Regions from separate parts of the Variovorax sp. LjRoot290 genome, predicted to be linked through region 3. Evidence: riboswitches for the same ligand, from Rfam matches in the RefSeq annotation. Region 3 holds a riboswitch; each other region holds the start of a gene.

Region 1 (6,626 bases), 1.5 Mb from region 3:
GACGCTGGCGCAGATTGATGCTTGCCGCCTGCGCGCGCTCCTGGATTTTCGGCGTGTCCTCGCCGGTCTTGACGGTGAGCGAGTCGAAGGAGGTCTCATTGGCCAGCTCGCGGCCCATCTGTTCGAGGCCCTGCGCCAGCACCGCGGTGAGCGCAGCCACGCGCTGCGCGATGCGCGTCAGGCCTTCGGGCCCGTGGTAGACCGCGTACATGCTCGCGACCACCGCCGGCAGCACCTGCGCCGTGCAGATGTTGGAAGTGGCCTTCTCGCGCCGGATGTGCTGCTCGCGCGTCTGCAGCGCGAGCCGGTAGGCCGGCTGGCCTTGCGTGTCCACGCTCACGCCCACCAGGCGGCCGGGCAGCGAGCGCTTGAACTCGTCGCGGCAGGCCAGATAGGCCGCGTGCGGGCCGCCGTTGCACATCGGCATGCCGAAGCGCTGCGTGGTGCCGCACACGATGTCGGCATCCCATTCGCCGGGCGGCGCCAGCAGCGTGAGCGCCAGCAGGTCGGCCGCCACGCAGAAGGCGGCGTCGCACGCATGGGCGTGGCCGGCGAGCGGGCGCAGGTCGTGCACGTGGCCGGTGGTCGAGGGGTACTGCGCGAGTGCGCCGAAGAAATCGCCGCTGGCCATCAGGTGCGGCAGGGTCTCCGACACGGTGCTGACCTTGACCTCGATGCCGAGCGGCGCCGCGCGCGTTCTGATGACCTCGATGGTCTGCGGATGGCAGTCGCCCGAGACCAGGAACACGTTGCTCTTGCTCTTGGCGCTGCGCTTGGCGAGCGTCATCGCCTCGGCCGCCGCCGTGGCCTCGTCGAGCATCGAGGCATTGGCGATGGCCATGCCGGTGAGGTCGCACACCATGGTCTGGAAGTTGACCAGTGCCTCCATGCGGCCCTGCGAAATCTCGGCCTGGTAGGGCGTGTAGGCGGTGTACCAGGCCGGGTTCTCGAGCACGTTGCGCAGGATCACGCCGGGCGTGTGGGTGCCGTAGTAGCCCTGGCCGATGAAGTTCTTCGCCACCTTGTTCTTCGCCGCAATGGCCTTCAGCTCGGCCAGCGCGTCGGCCTCCGTCACCGAGGCGGGCAGGCGCATCGGCTTCGTGCGGCGGATGGCCGGCGGCACGATGCCGTCGATCAGCTCGGCGCGGGTGGTCGAGCCGACGGCGGCGAGCATGCGCGCTTCGTCATCGGCCTCGATGCCGATATGGCGGGCGATGAATTCCTCGGCGTTCTCGAGTTCGCTGAGGGAGGGCAGGGAAGACTTCGGCATTGGCGTGTTCGGTTCAGTTTTCGTCGGCGAACTTTTGATAGGTGGTGGCGTCGAGCAGTGCATCGAGCTGCGAGGCGTCGCTGATCTTCATCTTGAAGAACCAGCCGCCCGCTTCGGGCGCGCTGTTGGCCAGCGAAGGGTCGGCGCGCAGCGCCTCGTTGACTTCGGTGATCTCGCCCGTGATGGGCATGAACACGTCGGCCGCCGCCTTGACCGACTCGACCACGCCGGCGACATCGCCCTGGCTGTAGCTCTTGCCGACTTCCGGCAGGTCGACGAAGACCACGTCGCCCAGCGCATCCTGCGCATGAACGGTGATGCCGACGGTGGCGACGCCGTCGCCGACCGCCTGGACCCACTCGTGGTCCCTGGTGTACTTGATGCTCATGAAAGGCTCCTTGAAGAAAAGAATTCAACCGCGGTAGTAGTGCTGCGGCACGAAAGGCATGGTGCTCACCTCCATCGGCACCGGCTTGCCGCGCACGATGGCCTGGATGCGGGTGCCGGGCTCGGCATAGGCGAGCGCGACGTAGGCCATCGCGACCGGCCGGTCGACCGTGGGGCCGAGCAGGCCGCTGGTCACCTGGCCGATGGGCGCGCCCTCGAAGGATTCGAGCAGCGTGCCATCGCGCACCGGCACGCGCTCCAGCGCCACCAGGCCGACGCGCTTGCGCTTGAGCGTGTGGTGGTCCAGGTGGCCTGCGACGCCATTGGCCGCCGTGAGTTGCGCCAGCACCTTGGCCGCGCCCGGAAAGCCGCCTTCGCGCGCACCGCCGGTGCGCCGCACCTTCTGGATCGCCCAATTGAGCGAGGCTTCGACCGGCGTGGTGGTCTCGTCGATGTCGTTGCCGTAGAGGCACAGGCCCGCTTCGAGCCGCAGCGAATTGCGCGCACCCAGGCCGACGGGCTTGACCTCGGGCTGGGCGAGCAGCAGCCGTGCGAGCGCTTCGGCATCCTTGGCGGCCACCGAGATCTCGAAACCGTCCTCGCCCGTGTAGCCGCTGCGCGTGGCAAAGGCCGCGATGCCGCCGATCTGCACCGCGCCGCCGGTCATGAAGACGAAGCGCTCGATGCCGGGCGCGAGCCGGGCCAGCGCGGTCACGGCCTGCGGGCCCTGCAGCGCCAGCAGGGCGTGGTCGGGCATCGGCAGCACCTGGCAGCGCGCGCCGATCCTGGCCTGGATGTGCGCGATGTCGGCCACCTTGCAGGCGCCATTGACGATCACGAACAGCGAGTCGTGGCCTTCGTTGAAGAACATCAGGTCGTCGAGGATGCCGCCTTCGTCGTTCAAGAGCAGGCCGTAGCGCTGCTTGCCCGGCGCCAGGCCGATCACGTCGACCGGCATCAGGCTCTCGAACGCGGCGGCGGCATCGGGGCCAGCCAGGCGCAGCTGGCCCATGTGGGAGATGTCGAACAGGCCGGCGGCCTCGCGCGTGTGCTTGTGCTCGGCCATCAGGCCGGCGGGGTACTGCACCGGCATCACATAGCCCGCGAAGGGCACCATGCGGGCGCCGAGCTCCAGGTGCAGGTCGTAGAGCGGGGTCTTTTGCAGATCGTCGGATGCGGAGGCCAAGGCACTCTCCAAAGGGGCAGTCCAGATCCATGACATTCTTGCCATGGGCCACCCCTGCTGTCCGCTTTACCTGAGAGATTCGCCCCACGATCGGGGTTTGCTCCTTCGGTGGACGGCACTGCGAACAAAAAACGCGATGCGCCGCCTCTCTCCAGCAAGGAAACGCCCGGAAAATGGGGCGCTTCGTCAGTCCTTTTGCCTGAGCGTTCGGGCCCGTTTTTCGAGGGGACCTGCGCCTTCGGCGGCCCCGCGCTGCGAGGCTCTCTCCTGACCCGTCCGAGTGTAAGGGATGAGCCCGGTCCTGGCCGCTCAGGAGCGCTCCAGGCGCAGCCGCCTGAGCAGAAACTTCTCCCACAGCTTGTCGGCGACGAGCTGCAGGGAGCTGCGAATGTGCGCTCTGGCATTGCGCGCGTCGTAGGGCGAGCGGATGTCGGCGCCCAGCTGCCGGGCGCGCACGCTGAGCATGCTCTCCGAGAGAACGCAGCGCGCCTTCATGCGCAGGTCGTCGAAGTTCTCCGGCGAGAGCGCACTGGCCTTGTGCCATTCGTGGGACCACTTGAATCTGCGCTGCCTGGACGGATCGCTCTCGTCCTTGATCAGCCAGGCTGACACGAAATCGACATAGGCCTCGTCGACGCTGTCGCGAAACAGACGGTGCTCGGGTTCGAAGCGGTCGTAGACCAGCGAATCCAGGAATTCGTTGCCCGGCGAAAGCGCACCGAGCTGGCGGCGCAGGTTGCCGTTCATCGCGAAGCAGTAGGTCGAAACCCATTCGAGCAGGGGACCGAGCGGCGTCATCGTCGAGCGCGGAAAATCGTTGATCTCGCCGAAGAGCCACGGGCCCGGGTGCAGCCCCAGCCTCTTGATTTCACCGCCGAAGCCGGCCACCCTGCGTTCGCTCCATCCGTGGTTTCGCGCGACGGTGTCGTTCGAAAAGATCCACACGTCGGGCTCGCCGCTGCGGGCAAGAATGGCTGCGACTCCTTGGTCCCACCCAGTGAATTCGCGGTTGGAGTTGTCGCCTGCGATGACGAAGCCGTCCTCGCATTCCGCATTGCGCAATGCTTCGCCTCCGGTGGACCTGGCGTTGTCGACGATCGCGAGAACGACACGATCGCTCTCGCCGGCCAACTGCCTTCGCAGCTTGGTCAGCACCTGGACCGAATGATCACGATGCTGACTCCCGTACTCCAGATGAACAAAACCGTAGTTCGTCATGCCTGTTGACAGAAAAAAGAAGGGAGGGTTGGGGCGCCGGATGGGCGCGACGCGACGAGTATCCCTCCTCGTCTTGTCAGAGGAGACGCCGAGTTTGTCCGGATGCGGCCATGGCGGCCGTCGGGGCCGATTTCAATGCACGAGCTGGGGCGGCAGCAGCTTGTCGATGCGTTCGCGGATCGACGTGGCGCGCTCGGCACCCGCGAGCTTCTCGATCTCGCCGAGCATGGCGGATGCGGCGGCCAGCATCGACTCCCGGTCGCGCGCTTCACGCAGCAGCTCGCGGAACTGCCCGGCCAGGATCGGATCGCGCCTGACGAACATGCGCTCGCACAGGTCGAACAGGAACATCCGCGTGGTGGCGAGCGAACGCTTGCCGTCGAAGACATCCGCCGCGACCGGCGGCTCGGGGCTCGCGTCCGGCGCCGGAGCTGCCAGCACCGGCGGCGCCACGGCGGGCGTAGCGGGTTGCGAACGATGCAGATAGCCCTCCTGCACCAGGTGCAGCGCCACGCGGCCGGCCTCGTCGCGGCTGCCGAAGAGCTGGCCGAAGTCGGTGACCGAGCGCTGGCCGTCGGCCATCAGCAGCAGGGCGCGCTCGCGCTGGCCCAGCGTGCGGCGGCCCGGCTGGAGTTCTTGGCGCGCTTTCTCGGTCTTGATGAGGAACATCTGATGCTCGGGCGTTCGGGGTCGAGCGCCGCAGCATCGGGGATCCGCATGACATCCTCGTGAATGACCGGGCCGCTGCCGCTATTTGAAGCCCCACAAACGCGGCAGCCAGGTGCTGAGCGCCGGAACGAAGGTCAGCACCAGCAGCACGGCCGCGTGCGCCCACAGGAAGGGCACGAGCTCGCGCACCAGCTGCGACATCGGCACCTTCGAGACGTTGCAGGTCACGAACAGCAGGCCGCCTACCGGCGGCGTGATCATGCCGAGCGTGAGGTTGTAGATCACGATCATCGCGAAGTGGACCGGGTCGATGCCGAGCTTGATGGCCACCGGCGCGAGGATGGGTGCCAGCACCATCACGCCGGGCAAGGGCTCGATGAAGATGCCGAAGAGCAGCAGGAAGACGTTCACGATGATCAGGAACATCCACGGCGAGAGCTGCATGCTGACCAGCCATTCGGCCAGGGACTGGGGAACGCCTTCGATGGTCAGGATCCAGGCGAAGGAGGCCGACAGCCCGATGATGATCAGCACCGAGGCCGACAGCAGCGCCGAGCGCGCGAGGATGTCCGGCAGCGCCTTCCATTCGAGCGTGCGGTAGACGAACTTGCCGCACACCAGCGCATAGAACACCGCCACCACCGAGGCCTCGGTGGGCGTGAACCAGCCGGCGCGCATGCCGCCGAGGATCACCACCGGCAGCAGGATGGCGGGGATGGCTTTCCAGGTGGTCAGCAGCACTTCGCGCCAGGGCGGCATGCCGCCGTCGCCGCGGTAGTTGCGCTGCTTGGAAACGTGGAAGTTCACCACGCACATCGCGACCGCGATCAGCAGGCCGGGAACGAGGCCGGCCACGAACAGGCTGCCGACCGACACGCTGTCGTCCTGCAGCGCGTAGATGATCATGATGATCGAGGGCGGAATGATCGGGCCGACGATCGCGGTCGAGGCCGTCAGCGCCGCCGCGTAGGAGCGGTGGTAGCCGGCCTTCTCCATCATCCTGATGAGCATCGAGCCCGGCCCCGCGGCATCGGCCAGCGCCGAGCCCGAGATGCCCGAGAAGAAGGTGAGCGAGACCACGTTGGTGTAGCCGAGCCCGCCGCGCCGGTGGCCGACGAACTGGCCCGCGAAGCGCAGCAGCACCTCGGTCAGCGAGCCGCCGCTCATGAGTTCGGCCGCCAGGATGAAGAAGGGCACCGCCATCAGCGGGAAGCTGTCGATGCCGGTGAAGGTTTCCTTCAGCAGCACCATCAGCGGATAGGACTCGGCGAGGATCAGCGTCGCGGCCGTGGCCAGGCCCAGCGCGAAGGCCACGGGCACGCCGATCGCGAGGAACAGGCAGGCCGACAGGATCAGGATGATGCTGGCGTTCATAGCGAGGCGCTCGCGGTCGCATCGAAGTGCGCGTCGGACGCGAACTCGCGCTTTTGCACGTAGCCGCGCACGATCAAAAGCCAGTGGACGATGAGCAGCACGCCGCCGATCGGCATCGCGCTGTAGATGTAGGCAAAGGGAATCTGCGTGACGGCGGTCAGCTGGAACATGGTGCGCTCCATGTAGAGCCAGCCGTACCAGACCATGAAACCGAAGAAGGCGAAGAGCAGCGCCGCGACCACGGCGCGGACCGCGACCGCGCCCCTGGGCGGCAGCGCGTCCTGCAGGTTCTCGACCGCGATGTGGCCGCCGTAGCGCAGCACCGGGCCGGCGCCGAGGAAGGTGAGCCAGATCATCATGTGGCGCGAAACCTCTTCGGCCCATTCGAGCGAATTGCTCGTGAGGTAACGCATCCCCACGTTGATGAAGATGATGACCGACATTGATGCGAGCAGCAGAATCAGCGCCCAGCGGTTCGCGGCCAGAAAGTAGTGTTCGAAGGTTTTCATATCAAAACAAAAC
Region 2 (6,626 bases), on a different contig from region 3:
GTGTGATGCGCCAGACAGGTCGGACCGGGATGGGGACACTCCGATAGGGATCAAGAGCACCAATCTCGATGATCAGGGAGCCTCGTCAGCGAATACCATCAGGGCCAGCAGGCATCACGCCTGCACAACAGGCCGAATATGAGACTGCAGCCCTGCCTCCTGATCCTTTACACACAAGTTGCTTGTAATCCGGGAGGCGCCATATAAGCATTTCCCTAGCAGTGTTCTAGATTTACCGAGTCCTTCATCTAAAAAGGCGGTCTTCACGGTTGGTCCGCGTCGCGTCGTGTATTGCGCCCGCGCTGAAACGCAGTCTAGCCAATAGAGCCCGGCCGAACTCGTAGAGTGCCCAAGCTCAGCAGGACGACGTCTTCAGCGAGCTCGCGCGCACCAACAGGTGGTCGTGCCCGACCTCACCGAACTCGTTGATGACCACCACCGTGTCCGCCACGCCGGCATCGGCCAGCAAATGGCGTAGCAGCGTGGGTGCCGCTGCCGAGGAAGCCGGTCAGCGCATTTATCGGCACACAGCCGTCAGCCCAGGCCGCGGCGTGGTTCATCGTCAGGCCAACTCGAAGATGGCATCGACCTGGACAGCGACGTTGCGCGGTAGCGAATTGCAGCCGACTGCGGCGCGCGCATGCCGACCCGCTTCGCCGAACACCTCGACCATCAGGTCGGAGGCGCCGTTGATCACCTTCGGATGGTCGCCGAACTCGGGGGTGGAATTAACGAAGCCGCCGAGGCGCACGCAGCCCGCGACGCCATCGAGGCTGCCGCCCAGGGCCGTGCGCAGCTGGGCAAGGATGTTGATCGCGCACAGTCGCGCCGCCTTCTGGGCGTTCTCGATCGAGACGTCCTGGCCGACCTTGCCCACGTACTGGTCCTTGCCGCCGGCGGTCGGCACCTGGCCCGCGATGTAGATCAGCGAGCCGCTCTTTCGGGCCGGCACATAGTTGGCGACGGGGGCGACCGCCTTCGGCAATTCGATGCCGAGTTGGGTCAGGCGTACGTCGGGTCCTTGCGTTGTCATTCTCTGGTGTCCTTGGAAGTAAGTGGTCAATTGCCGAAATAGAGGTCGTCGAGTGGTGCGGAGAGCAGATCGTCGGCATTCGGCTCGGCAGCCAGTGTGGCCTGCCGGTCGATCACGGTCACTTCGTGGCCGAGTTGCTGGAGGTAGTAAGCCGAGGTCACGCCGAGCATGCCGGCGCCGAGAACGATCACGCGCATTTCGTGAACCTATGAGGTTGCAGCGCTTGAACGCGGAGAAACGGAAGCTCGAAAAGAAAGCAACCGGACCATGCGTCCAAGTTGCCGCTCCCCCTGTCCTCGGTACCTGAGAGATTCACCCGCTGCGCCCGCAGCGAGTTTGCTCCTTCGGTGCATCACATGACGTGATGGCTCTCCAGACGGCTTTGACAGCTGATGCAGTACAGGCTCATCACGTGAGCCGACCTGAGCGTTTATGGGAGTTTGCGCCTTCGGTGGAGCCGCTTCGCGCGGCCCGCTCTCCTGCTATATCGAAGTCTATTCGGATCGTTGCTGGAAGTCGATAGTGCCGCAAGGGGTCGGGAGCCAACCAGCCTCTCGTTGTTCGAGCGCCAAGCCTGGAACGTGAGGCAGGGGAGTTGAAAAAATCAGAACTGGCCGGCCAGCGCGCGGCCGTCGTGATGAGCCTGGTGCAGGCGGCAAGCTCTGCGGCCCCGATCCGCACGCGTACCTAAAGACGTCCTGCAGCGCCTGCCCACGCACATGGCCAGCCGCATCGACAATCTCCTGCCGCACCGCTGGCAATCGATGAAGCGCCCTCCCGGCGAGACCGCCGTGAGCGGCCAATTGCCGCGTGCCGCCGGTCGCAGTCGTCAAGGATCGGACGGCCATCCGCTTACCTTCTATGCGACAAGTGCCATGAGCATCCGATTGCGCGCGGACATACTGCAACTGCTACGATTGCCGACCTTATGGCAGGAGAGTCCACGATGATGCCGGTTTCTGGTGTGAAGGCCGAATCCGCCAAGCTGGCGCGGCGGCGAGTGAAGGTCGGCTTCATCCTCCTTCCAGGCTTCACGATGTTTTCGTACTCTGCCCTGGTTTATATCTTGAAGCATTGCACCGACCCGGCAGCCGCGGTCGGAGTCGACTTTGAATATGTCGTTCTAGGACAAAAGCCAGCGCAAACGACCTGCGGGGTCCAAGTACCTCCGACAGCGCCCCTGCACGCTGCTCGCGATTGCAACTACGTTTTCGTGATAGGCGGGAAGACAGCTGCTCCTGTCGAGGACCGCAGATCGATTCTGGAAGCACTCACAAGCGCCGATATGAAGGGCGCAACTCTTGCGGGAATAGGTTCCGGACTATTTGTGCTAATCGAAGCCGGATTTTTCGATAGATTGCCCTGCGCAACAGATTGGTATCGCGGCGCCGACCGAGATACCCGTTTTGCGGAGGTGCAGCAAATCTCAGGCCTTAACTTGGTCGTGAGCGGCAGGCGAGTTAGCTGTGCGGGAGGGCTAGCGGCACTGGAACTCGGATCATGGCTTTTAGAACGTCATTATTCCGCTATCGGCGCCGAGATTCCCGCGCCGCAAGAGCTTTCGGCCTCCCCCACCGAAACTGAGCAGAATTCTGGAACAAGAGAAAATCCACTCGATGCGAGAGTACTTCGGGCGCTCAAGATCATCGAAAGAAATCTTGGACAGCAGCCATTGAAGGTTGAATCTCTTGCGTCAACCTTGGGGGTTTCTAAGCGGCAGATAGAACGGCTTTTCCAGCAGGAAATGAAGCAGCCGGTCCAGCAATATTGCCGTCAGTTTCGACTTGCTTATGGATATTGGCTTCTTTTAAATAGCCCCAAGTCAATAACGGAAATCGCGACAATCACCGGTTTCTCCGATAGCTCTCACTTCAATCGATGTTTCCGGGCTCAATTTGCAACGACCCCATCACAAGCACGACAATCAAAGGTAAGCGTGGATGACGTTATATCGCCGCAATGGGCTTCTCTCTACGAAAGCATTGTAAAGAGTGATCAGGATTTAGACTTATCGCGATCGAGGAAGTCAGTTTACACAAATCTGGCTCACTCAGTAGTTGGTTCTTCAAGCAGGATCAATCACGATGGCGGCTTGACCGAGCCAGAAATGCACTTAGCGACAGCCCGAAAACTGTTCAAACAACCGAGCCACCTCTAACAACTCCTCGGCAAGCAGCTTGTTGAGTTTGGCGTTCTCGTCCTCGAGCTGCTTCAGGCGCTTCGCTTCGGAAGCGTCCATGCCGCCGTGACGGTCCTTCCAGCTATACAGCGTCATTTCCGAGTCGCCGTGCTCGCGGCCGAGATCGACGGGCTTCGCACCCGCCGCCTGCTCGAAACTTCAATGATCTGCACATCCGGTAAGCCTGGCTCGCTTCATCAATCCGTCATTCCAAGTTGACGGACTTCCCTGCCACTACGCTGGTACGGTTGGGAGGGGGCAGGTGACCGATCTCTCCCGTACCCTTAAACGATACTCCTCGAATCCCGATTGCCGGCCTATCAGAGCGATAGGCCGGCTTTCCGGTTCCCTATATCGGAGCGATCAGATCGCCGCCGTGACGATGAACTCCACCTTGAATTTCGGTGTGGTGAGCTTGGCTTCGCTGGTGGCGCGGGCCGGCGGGTTGACTGGATCGATCCAGGCTTCCCAGACGGCGTTCATTTCGCCGAAAGTGGCGATATCCGAGAGATAGATGATCGTCTGCAGGATCTTCGACTTGTCACTGCCGGCGGCAGCGAGCAGGCGGTCAACGTCGGCAAGTGCGCTCTTGCACTGGTCAGTGACGCTCTCGCCTTCGCCGACCCGGCCGGCGAGATAGACGATGTTACCGTGGACGACGGCGTTGCTCATGCGGGCGCCCGGTTCGATGCGCTGAATGCTCATGGAGTTCTCCTGGAAAAATTGAGCTGTGGGAAAAGGCCCCGCGCGAAAAGCGGGGCCGGGAAAATCTTTAGCCGCAAAGATGCTGGCTCTTTGAAGCACACGTGCGACTAGGTAGATTTAGGTAGGTCGCCCTTCGCCGCGCATGATGGACTGGGCGAATGAGACAAGTACAGCCGCGGCCTCCGAAACCTTCTCCGGGAGAAGTGCGTGGCCAGAACCATGAATGATTTCCATCGTCGTCAGGTGGCCTACACGATCTCGCAAGTAATCTTCTTCAGGTACGGGTGCAATCTTGTCAAATTCAGGCGCAACATAAAGCACCGGCAAATTTTTGCCTACTTCGGTCCAACTACTGTCGGCCGTTGCATTCGTCGCCGCGAGCTGGAATTTAGAGACCTCTGTATGCCACCCGCTCAACCAAACGGAAGCATCGTGCCCCGGAGCGAAGAAGTCACGCTCCAAATAAAATAGGCGGTCTGCATCCGGCTTGGAATTGTCAGATACGACATTCACGGAAATCAAGAGCTCGGGCGATATTGTGCTGCCAATAATCGCCGCGAGAAGTGCGACAGATTTTGTCATCGAAGGCCAATGATGGGCGAGAACCCGCGCGACCCAGTTGCCGAACGCGTGGCCCACCACACACAATGCTTCAGGCTTCTCCGGCGCACAATCGGCTTCGATCGCAGCAACGACATCGGCGGCAAGATCGATCAATGTGATGCCTTCGGTCGGCCCCGAACTCGCGCCTATGCCGCGTGGCTGCGGTCGCAACACGCGGAATCCAGCCGCAGCAATTAATGGTGCAATTTCATCGAAATCAGTAGCGCCTCTCGCCAGCGAGGGGAGCAGGACAATGCGTGGGCCCTTGCCTTCGACTAGAAGTTCGACCTGACCTTCAGGCGTGGGGATCAGTTTGCGCTCGAGTTTTGACATTTAGTATCCTAATTTGGTGGTAGCTGTTGAGACCGTAAGCCGTAGTCACCTTGTAAGAAGCATCAATATGGACCGTTGCAATTGCCGCGCGGCAAAATCTTGCGTCAATGATCAAGATTCATTACATCGCAGGTTATTACCAGCGGTCCATACTTTCCTTCCTATTGTGGCTTCGAGCTATCGAAAAATCTGGTAGAGGCCAAAGAGGGCCGTGACTGTATAGATTGATGCCAGCTAGAGAGCGCCGGGTATTTTTCTCGCCAACCGAGCCTTGGAAACCGAAAGTCAGCGTATTCAGCAACGATAGCCAGCGTAATGGAGGCCAACCCGAAAGGCCGTTGCGCGACTCGCTCGACTGTCGCCTCCAGTCTTGTCCATACCATGCTCGACTTCAAGTTGAACGCATTAATAAGCGCGATCTGCTTCGTATCCTTCATTGATTCGATGCGCCATTGCACCAACAAGTCGAGAAAACCATTGCACAACGCATGCAGCCGAAGCTCTTCAATTCGCGCTTCCGGCGACAACGGAATAAGCTTGGCGCCACCTGCCATATGAATGAGGTGCTCGATGATTACGAGACTATCGTAGAGCGCGGTCCCGTCGTCTAGAACGAGTGTTGGAAGTTGCCCAAGCGGGTTATATGGCAATAAAGCTAAGTCAGGCTTGTTCGGTGCGACGCGAGTTGGAATCGTTTCTAACCTGTCGCTTAGCCCTAGCTCGTGGGCGCTTGCGGTAACTTTTCTTGCGAATGGAGATGTTGATGACCAATATAGTTTCATGAAGAAGAATTCCTAGGCTATTAATCCGGGACATTGATCGATGCTCGCCTGTGACCAAGCGCGCTTCCCTTAGCGACAACTCGCCGCCATCAGTCCAAACCGCAGGTCATCAGGTCGACCAATAACGGAATTTTCGTCCGAGTGTGACGGGATCGATAGAATTGCGAAGCCGTGCGGATATGAAAGCTCCGCCGCCCCATCCGATGATGTCGCAATAATCCAAGTTCAAGCGCGCATTTGTTCTATCGCGCCTGGTTGGGAGCGCGATATCGTTCTAAGCAGTCAGTTTGCATGGGAGCATTCTTGATGCGCTTCCTAGCAAAGTGCATCATCTCTAACGGCCATATTTCGAGCGTTCTAACAAAAGATCAACCTGTCGTCTTGCTTCTGTAACCCGATCCCGTTTCACACAACTTCTATGAAAAATCTTTTTAAAATTGCACTATCCCTTGTCGTTGTTGCTGTTTCGCACGGCGTGGTTGCCGAGACGTTCCCCGCCAAGCCGGTGACCATTGTGGTTCCTTACTCCCCGGGTGGCCCTGTGGACAACCTGACTCGGGCCTTGAGCGTCAGGCTGAGCAAGGAGTGGGGCCAGCCAGTACTCGTTCTCAACAAAACAGGCGCTAATGAGATTATTGGTGCCGAGTTCGTCGCCAAGAGCCCGGCCGATGGCTACACCTTGTTTGCGGCGACGGAGGCGGCCCTGACCATGAATCCGCACCTGTACAAGAAATTGCCCTATAACGCTGAAAAGGACTTTGCGCCCATCTCGTGGCTGATCACCGTTCCGATGGTCTTTATCGTGCCGCAAAACTCGAAGGCCAATACCCTTAAAGAGTTTGTGCAATTGGCACGTAGCGCCAAAGACAAGCCGATGAGCTACGGCTCTTCCGGCGCCGGCGGCATTGTCCATTTGCCCCTGGCAATGTTTGCTAAACAGGAGAATCTGGAGATGGTGCACGTGCCCTACAAAGGCGCAGCGCCCCTGATT
Region 3 (6,626 bases):
CATGAGCGTGAAGCGGGACGGCAACACCCGCCATCGCGGCGCAAGCCGCCATCAGAACCGTGACGAAGGACTTCTTCATGATGTGCTTTCGAAAGATGAGGTGTATGGAGTGCTTCATTCGCCCTGGCCGGTTTCGGCGCGGGCTTCGCGGCGGCCTTGGAGGCGCGCCTCGGCGAGATAGGCTTCATGGCGGTCGCGCAGGGTCTTGGCGAGCGTGAAGGCCGAGCTGATCAGGAACAGCCAGCTCACGCCGAGAAAGGCCTTGTAGGTCTCGCTGATCTCCATCCGCAGCAGGCCCCAGCCGGTCAGGCCCATCGCGGTGAAGAAGCCGCCCCAGACGACCAGCTTCCACATCGGCGTGTCGCCGGCACCGGGCGTGGTGCCGCGCTGGTTGTCACGCACGAACTTCGCCAGCACGAAGGCGGCCGAGAGGCAGAACACGTAGCCCATCACCATGAACGCGCGGTCCAGCGCCTGCCCCGGCAGCCAGCCGAGCCCGGTCGCGCAGAGGAACACGGCCATCCCGAAGGAGATCCAGACCTGGACTTGCCAGGCACGGGTGTCGCGTTGGATGGAAACGGTGGAAGAGAAGGGTTGCATGAATGCCTCGCGGCGTAGTGAAGGTGCGCGAATGATGGTTCGCACTTCCTCGGCGAGGCGCAAATTACTGCACCAGTGGCACCTTGCGACGCCTCCGGTATCTCTAGTCGATACCTTGGCGCACCCGACGGCGCAGCAGGTCGTCGCGCGTGAAGGGCCGCTCCGTACCGGCCAGCCGCACCGCGATCACCCCGAGCGCGTCGTGCGTGGGCGCTGTAGTGCCGGGGCGCAGGAAGAGCATCGGCGAGACCATGCTGATCAGCAGCAGGATCCAATGAAGCCGCGGCGGCGGCCGGTGCTGTTGCTGCCACAGGAAGAACGCGCTGACGGCCGCGCCCAGCGCGAATCCGGCGGCCACCTCCGACTTGGAATGGGCATAGATCGCCAGCCTCGACAGCCCGATGAGCGCAGCGAAGACCCAGCCGAGCGTGGCGGCGGAGACGCGCACGCGCGGTTCCCAATGCGCTGCGGTCAGCCAGAAGGCGACCGGCCAGACGCTGGCCGAGAGCATGGTGTGCCCGCTGATGCCGGTGAAGTTGAGCATGGCGCTGCCGATGCCCCAGCCCATGAAGGCGATCTTCGAAGCGGCCACCATGGCGCCGGCGGAGCCGAACAGCGCGAGCCAGCGCCATGCGATCGGCCGTGTGACCGTCCGCACGCCCAGCCACACGGCAATCCAGGCCGCGACGGGCAGCAGGAAGCCGCTGTCACCAAACCAGGTGATTGAATACCAGAAGCCGTCAGGCAGGAACAGCATCAGCTCGGCTGGCTTTCCAGCAGCCCGCTCACGCGCCGCTGCAAAGCCTCGGGCTGCACCTCGGCGTGCCGCATCGCACTGCCGACATGGAGCCCCACCCGGCTGAAAAAGCCGCGCCGGAACGGACGCACCATGGCTACGTTCTCGCCGTCGCGCACCTCGACGCGGCTGAAGTAGGAGCCCCAGAGATTGGTCAGCGCCATCGGGATCACCGGCGGATCGATGCCCTCGGCACGCGCGGCCTCGAGGATCTTCATCACGCCGCCCTTGAAGGGCTGCAGGCTGCCGTCGCGCGTGATCGCGCCCTCGGGGAAGATGGCGAGCAGATCGCCCTCGCGCAGCACCTGTACCGCGCGCGCGAAGGCTTCTTCATAGGCTGCCGGGTCTTCCTTCTGCGGCGCGATCGGAATGGCCTTGGCCAACCGGAACAGCCAGCCGAGCACCGGCACGCGGAAGATGCGGTGGTCCATGATGAAGCGGATCGGCCGCGGGCTCGCGGCCATCAGCAGCACCGCATCGATGAAGCTCACGTGGTTGCAGACCAGCACGGCAGCGCCCTCGGCCGGAATGTGCTCCTCGCCCTTGACGTCGAAGCGGTAGACGATGCGCGACAGCACCCAGGCCACGAAGCGCAGCAGGTACTCCGGCACCAGCATGAAGATGTAGAAGGCCACCACCGCATTGGCGATGCCGGTAAACAAGAAGATCTGCGGGATCGTGAAGCCGGCCTTGAGCAGCGCGCCGGCGATGACCGCGCTGCCGATCATGAACAGGGCATTGAGGATGTTGTTGGCCGCGATGATCCGAGCCCGGTGCGTGGGCTGGCTGCGCAGCTGGATCAGCGCGTACATCGGCACGCTGTAGAGCCCCGCGAAGAGCGACAGCAGGCCGAGGTCGGCCATCACGCGCCAATGAACGGACTGGGCCATGAAGGCAGCGAGCCCCATCTCCGCCGCGGGCGGCAGCGCGCGCGAGGCGAAGTAGAGATCGATGGCGAACCCGCTCATGCCGATCGCGCCCAGCGGCACCAGGCCGATCTCCACCTGGCGGCGGCTCAGGGTTTCGCACAGCAGCGAGCCGATGCCGATGCCGACCGAGAACACCACCAGCAGCAGGGAGGCGACCTGCTCGTTGCCGTGCAGCACCTCCTTCGCGAAGCTCGGGAACTGGCTCAGGAACACGGCGCCGAAGAACCACATCCACGAGATGCCCAGGAGCGAACGGAACACGACCAGGTTGCCGTGCGCCAGCTTGAGATTGCGCCAGGTTTCGCTGAACGGATTCCAGTTGATCACGAGGCCCGGATCGGTGGCCGGCGCGGGTGGAATCGCCTGCGCCACCGCGCGCCCCGCGAGCGCCAACAGCACGCAAGCCACCGCCACCGTGGTGTGGCCGACCTGCGGCAATGCCACGAGAAGGCCCCCGGCCACCTGTCCCAGCAGGATGGCGACGAAGGTCCCCATCTCGACCATGCCGTTGCCGCCGGTGAGCTCCCGCGCATCAAGCACCTGCGGCAGGTAGGCGAACTTGACCGGACCGAACAGCGTGGAATGCAGCCCCATCAGGAACACGCAGCCCAGCAGGACCGCGGCGTCCGCACGCATGAAGCCCCACGCCGCCACCGCCATGATCGCGATCTCGAGATTCTTGACGAAGCGGATCATCTTCGTCTTGTCGTACTTGTCGGTGAGCTGCCCCGCGGTCGCCGAGAACAGCAGGAAGGGCAGGATGAAGAGTGCGCCGATGGCCAATCCCGCCATGGCCGGCGGCATCCAGCCCAGCTGCAGCTGGTAGGTCACCATCACGGTGAATGCGAACTTGAAGAGGTTGTCGTTCGCCGCGCCAGCGAACTGGGTCCAGAAGAACGGGCCGAACCTCCGCTGCCCGAGCAAGGCGAATTGATTGGCGTGCGCATGCGCTTCGGGCGCGATGGCAATGGAGGCGTCGACCGGTGCTGTCATGCGAATTCCCTGGCGGGTTCCTCAGGCCGTCACCGCGGCCGCGCCCGGATTGTGCCGCAGCGTCTGCCGTCCCATGGACTGCAGCGCATGCAGCACCGGCAGCGCCGCCAGCGCCGCGACCAGGTGCTTGAGGCTGTGGCCCGACATCAGATGATGCGTCGCTTCGTAAATGGCATGGTCCGACAGCTCGAGCAGCTTGGCCAGCGCGTAGAAGAAGATCACCCAGCCGAGCCTGAGGCCGATGGCGCCGTCCAGGGGCTTGGCAAGTGCCAGCGCGAGCACCAGCGCCATGCCGCCGAACTGGACCAGCGCCCACGGCAGCACGTTGCCGCTCACCTGGTGGACGGCCACCGCCAGCAGACCGCCGGTCAGCGTGAACCAGGCGGCCGGCCAGCCGGCGCGGGCGCTGACTCGCTCGCAGACGGCACAGCCGATCAGGCCGGCGAAGGCCACCGCCATGCCGGCGCGGTCCGCCGCCAGCCGCAGGCCGTCGGGCTGCAGGTGGTAGAAGGCCGAGCCGGCGGCGATGAGGATCAGGCCCGCGAAGAACATCCAGGCGCAGTCGAGCGTGTTGACCGGCGGCTGGGCCATGGCCTGGGGCAGCGGCGCGGCGTCCTGCGCCTCCTCGTGCGCCCGTTCCAGCCAGCGCAGCCAGCGCAGCCCCCAGACGCCGATCACCGCGAAAGGCAGGTTGCTCAGCACGTCCATCGCATAGGGCACGCCGTGCCAACCGCGGTCGTCGGCGAAAGGCGCGCCGCCCAGGCCGGGCGCCGGCAGGGCCGGGCCGGCGATCGCAAGCAGCAGGAGCAGGACGAAGAGGGACAAGAGGCCAAGTTCGCGGCGGGTCAGACAAGGCAGAGGCATGGCGGGCTCCGGGTGATGTGTGTGCGGCGGAATGTAGGTTGTCAACCGCTCCGGGAGCATCGAGAATCGATACGGAGTACTTTTTCACGACCTCAGGTATCAAATCCCAATACTCCCGCCATGAGCACCACCGTCGACCTTGTGCAGGCTCTCAAGAACGAGCTCAAAACCGCCCGCATGACCTATGCGGATCTCGCCAAGTCGCTCGACATGGCCGAATCCAGCGTCAAGCGCATGCTCGCCAAGGGCGACATGCCGCTCACGCGGGTCGATGCGATCTGCCGTGCACTCAAGATCGACTTCGCCGAACTCGCCCGCCGCGTGGCCGATGCGCAGCCGCTGCTCAAGGAATTGACGCTCGAGCAGGAAAAGGCCGTGGTCAAGGACAAGAAGCTGCTGCTCCTGGCCATCTGCGTCCTGAGCCAGTGGACGCTGGAGCAGATCGTGACCGCCTACCGGATCAGCGAGGCGGAATGCATCGGCTACCTCGCGCAACTCGACCGCATCGGCATCATCGAGCTCCGGCCGCTGAACCGCTACCGCCTGAAACTCGCCAAAACCTTCCGCTGGCGCCCGCACGGGCCGGTGATGGACTTCTTCCGCGAGAACGTGGTGCTCGACTACTACCGAGGCGGCTTCGACGGGCCGGCCGAAGGCCTGCTGCTGGTTCACGGCTCGATCAGCCGCTCGCTGGCGCCGGCCTTTCTGGACCGGCTGCAGCGCGTGGCCCAGGATTTCGCCCAGCAACACCAGACCGACCAGAAGCTCTCGCCCAAGGAGCGCGAGGGCTACACGCTGCTGCTGGGCATGCGCAATTGGGAGTTCGAGCTGTTCACCCGCCTGCGCCGCGCGTGACGGCCAGGAAACCGGTTTCTAAGCTAAGATTCTTACCGCAGAAAAGCGGATGCATCGACATCCCACCGTTGGCGCAAACTCCCATGAACGCTCAGGTGAACCTTGCATCGGTTCGAATCACTGCTCATTTAGTCAATTGCCGTCTGGAGAGTCATCACGCCAGGTGATGCGCCGAAGGAGCAAGTCCGTTGCAAGTCGCAGCGGATGAATCTCTCAGGTACCAAGGACAGGGGGAGCGGCATCTGAACCCCGGGTTACGGCAGCTCCGCACAGTGAGCGCCCAAACCCGCCGTTCATGCCATCCCAAAAGGATCTGGACATGCGCGTGGTTGTACTCGGCGCCGGCTTGCTCGGCGTGACATCGGCCTATTACCTTCAACAACTGGGCCACGAAGTGACGGTGGTCGACAGGCATGCCACGCCGGCCGCCAAGGCGCGCGGGCGCGTCGACACGGTCGTCACGGCCGCGGCCGACCAGCTTCTTCGGCAATCCGCCGCTCGCCGTGCCGCCCGCGCGAAATGGGTGGGGCTGTACGTGCGCCTGCGGCGACGCTTCGCGAAGCTGCTCGATCGCGCCATCGGCGAGGCGCCGAAATCCAAGCCGATCGAACACCTCGTCCGCCTGGGCGCCTACAGCCGCGACATCGTGCGTTCGTTGCGCGACGAAGCCGGCGTGCCCCCGGGCCAGCGCAACCCGGGCCTGCTGAGCATCTACACCGATGCCGACGCCTTCAACGCCCGGCTGGCGCGCGCCTCTCATTGGAAAGAGCTGGGATGCGAGGAGCGCCTGGTCTCGGCCGAAGAGGCGCTGCGCATCGAGCCGGCCCTGCAGGCCCTGCGCGGCGAGCTCGCCGGCGCAGCCTATTCGCTCGACGATCCGGCGGCGCGCGACCCGGCCCAGTTCGCGGCCAGCATGGTGTTCCTGTGCCGCGCGGCCGGCGTGCGCTTCCTGACCCAGCACACGGTGATCTCCCTGGAGGAGCGCGCAGGCCGCATCGACCATGTCGAGCTGCTCGATGCCGACGGCCAGCCCGTCGTCCTGCGCGGCCAGGCCTATGTGCTGGCGCTCGGCATCTCCAGCGCGATGCACGCCGAAAAGCTGAAGATCGCCATGCCTTTTCGCTTCCTGCGCGAATACATCGTCACGATCCCTCTCAAGGACGCGACCCGCGCACCGCGCGTCGCGCTGCGCGACCGGCAGGGCAAGCTGGGCATCCGGCGCATCGAAACGCCGGGCAGCGACTGCCTGCGGGTCTCCGCCACGGTACGCGCCAGCTTCGACGAAGAGAGCGAGCCCGATTCGGACCGCGTCGACGCCATCCTGCGCCGCATCGAAACGCTGCTGCCCGGCGCGGCCGACACGGCGCATGCCTCCCTCGAGACGGTCGTGCATGCCGTCAGCCGGGACGGGCTGCCGATGATCGGCAAGACCCGCCTGTTCAACCTGTTCCTCAATGTCGCGCCGGGCGCGCGCGGCTGGATCAACGCCTGCGGCGCCGGCAAGTCGATTGCCCGGATCGTGAGCGGCCTCAGGCCCGAGCTCGAGTTCGCCTTCAGAAATCCGTAGCCGCGCGCGTCCTCGCCGCCTT

The links. Region 3 has a riboswitch for glycine ahead of ACSQ9A_RS03210 (FAD-dependent oxidoreductase). Riboswitches for the same ligand answer to the same signal wherever they lie in the genome.
Region 1: another riboswitch for glycine. It lies ahead of gcvT (glycine cleavage system aminomethyltransferase GcvT); the one in region 3 lies ahead of ACSQ9A_RS03210 (FAD-dependent oxidoreductase).
Region 2: another riboswitch for glycine. It lies ahead of ACSQ9A_RS31340 (FAD-dependent oxidoreductase); the one in region 3 lies ahead of ACSQ9A_RS03210 (FAD-dependent oxidoreductase).

What each region holds. Positions count from the first base shown of each region.
Region 1 is NZ_CAXURW020000001.1:2,154,481-2,161,106, forward strand. Features, by position in the region: gene gcvP (aminomethyl-transferring glycine dehydrogenase) at 1-1,270, opposite strand, end outside; gene gcvH (glycine cleavage system protein GcvH) at 1,284-1,658, opposite strand; gene gcvT (glycine cleavage system aminomethyltransferase GcvT) at 1,683-2,879, opposite strand; glycine riboswitch at 2,891-3,008, opposite strand; glycine riboswitch at 3,021-3,123, opposite strand; gene ACSQ9A_RS10935 (hypothetical protein) at 3,153-4,061, opposite strand; gene ACSQ9A_RS10940 (hypothetical protein) at 4,194-4,730, opposite strand; gene ACSQ9A_RS10945 (TRAP transporter large permease) at 4,812-6,104, opposite strand; gene ACSQ9A_RS10950 (TRAP transporter small permease) at 6,101-6,613, opposite strand.
Region 2 is NZ_CAXURW020000002.1:502,105-508,730, reverse strand. Features, by position in the region: gene ACSQ9A_RS31345 (RidA family protein) at 563-1,033, opposite strand; gene ACSQ9A_RS31340 (FAD-dependent oxidoreductase) at 1,060-1,230, opposite strand; glycine riboswitch at 1,314-1,419, opposite strand; glycine riboswitch at 1,435-1,525, opposite strand; partial or broken gene ACSQ9A_RS31335 (transposase domain-containing protein) at 1,638-1,794, shown strand; gene ACSQ9A_RS31330 (GlxA family transcriptional regulator) at 1,962-3,191, shown strand; partial or broken gene ACSQ9A_RS31325 (transposase) at 3,168-3,365, opposite strand; gene ACSQ9A_RS31320 (RidA family protein) at 3,576-3,917, opposite strand; gene ACSQ9A_RS31315 (alpha/beta fold hydrolase) at 4,035-4,853, opposite strand; gene ACSQ9A_RS31310 (glutathione S-transferase family protein) at 5,015-5,635, opposite strand; gene ACSQ9A_RS31305 (Bug family tripartite tricarboxylate transporter substrate binding protein) at 6,054-6,626, shown strand, end outside.
Region 3 is NZ_CAXURW020000001.1:612,390-619,015, reverse strand. Features, by position in the region: gene ACSQ9A_RS03240 (hypothetical protein) at 1-79, opposite strand, end outside; gene ACSQ9A_RS03235 (YiaA/YiaB family inner membrane protein) at 115-600, opposite strand; gene ACSQ9A_RS03230 (phosphatase PAP2 family protein) at 704-1,357, opposite strand; gene ACSQ9A_RS03225 (MFS transporter) at 1,357-3,318, opposite strand; gene ACSQ9A_RS03220 (hypothetical protein) at 3,340-4,182, opposite strand; gene ACSQ9A_RS03215 (helix-turn-helix domain-containing protein) at 4,303-5,037, shown strand; glycine riboswitch at 5,171-5,277, shown strand; gene ACSQ9A_RS03210 (FAD-dependent oxidoreductase) at 5,357-6,604, shown strand.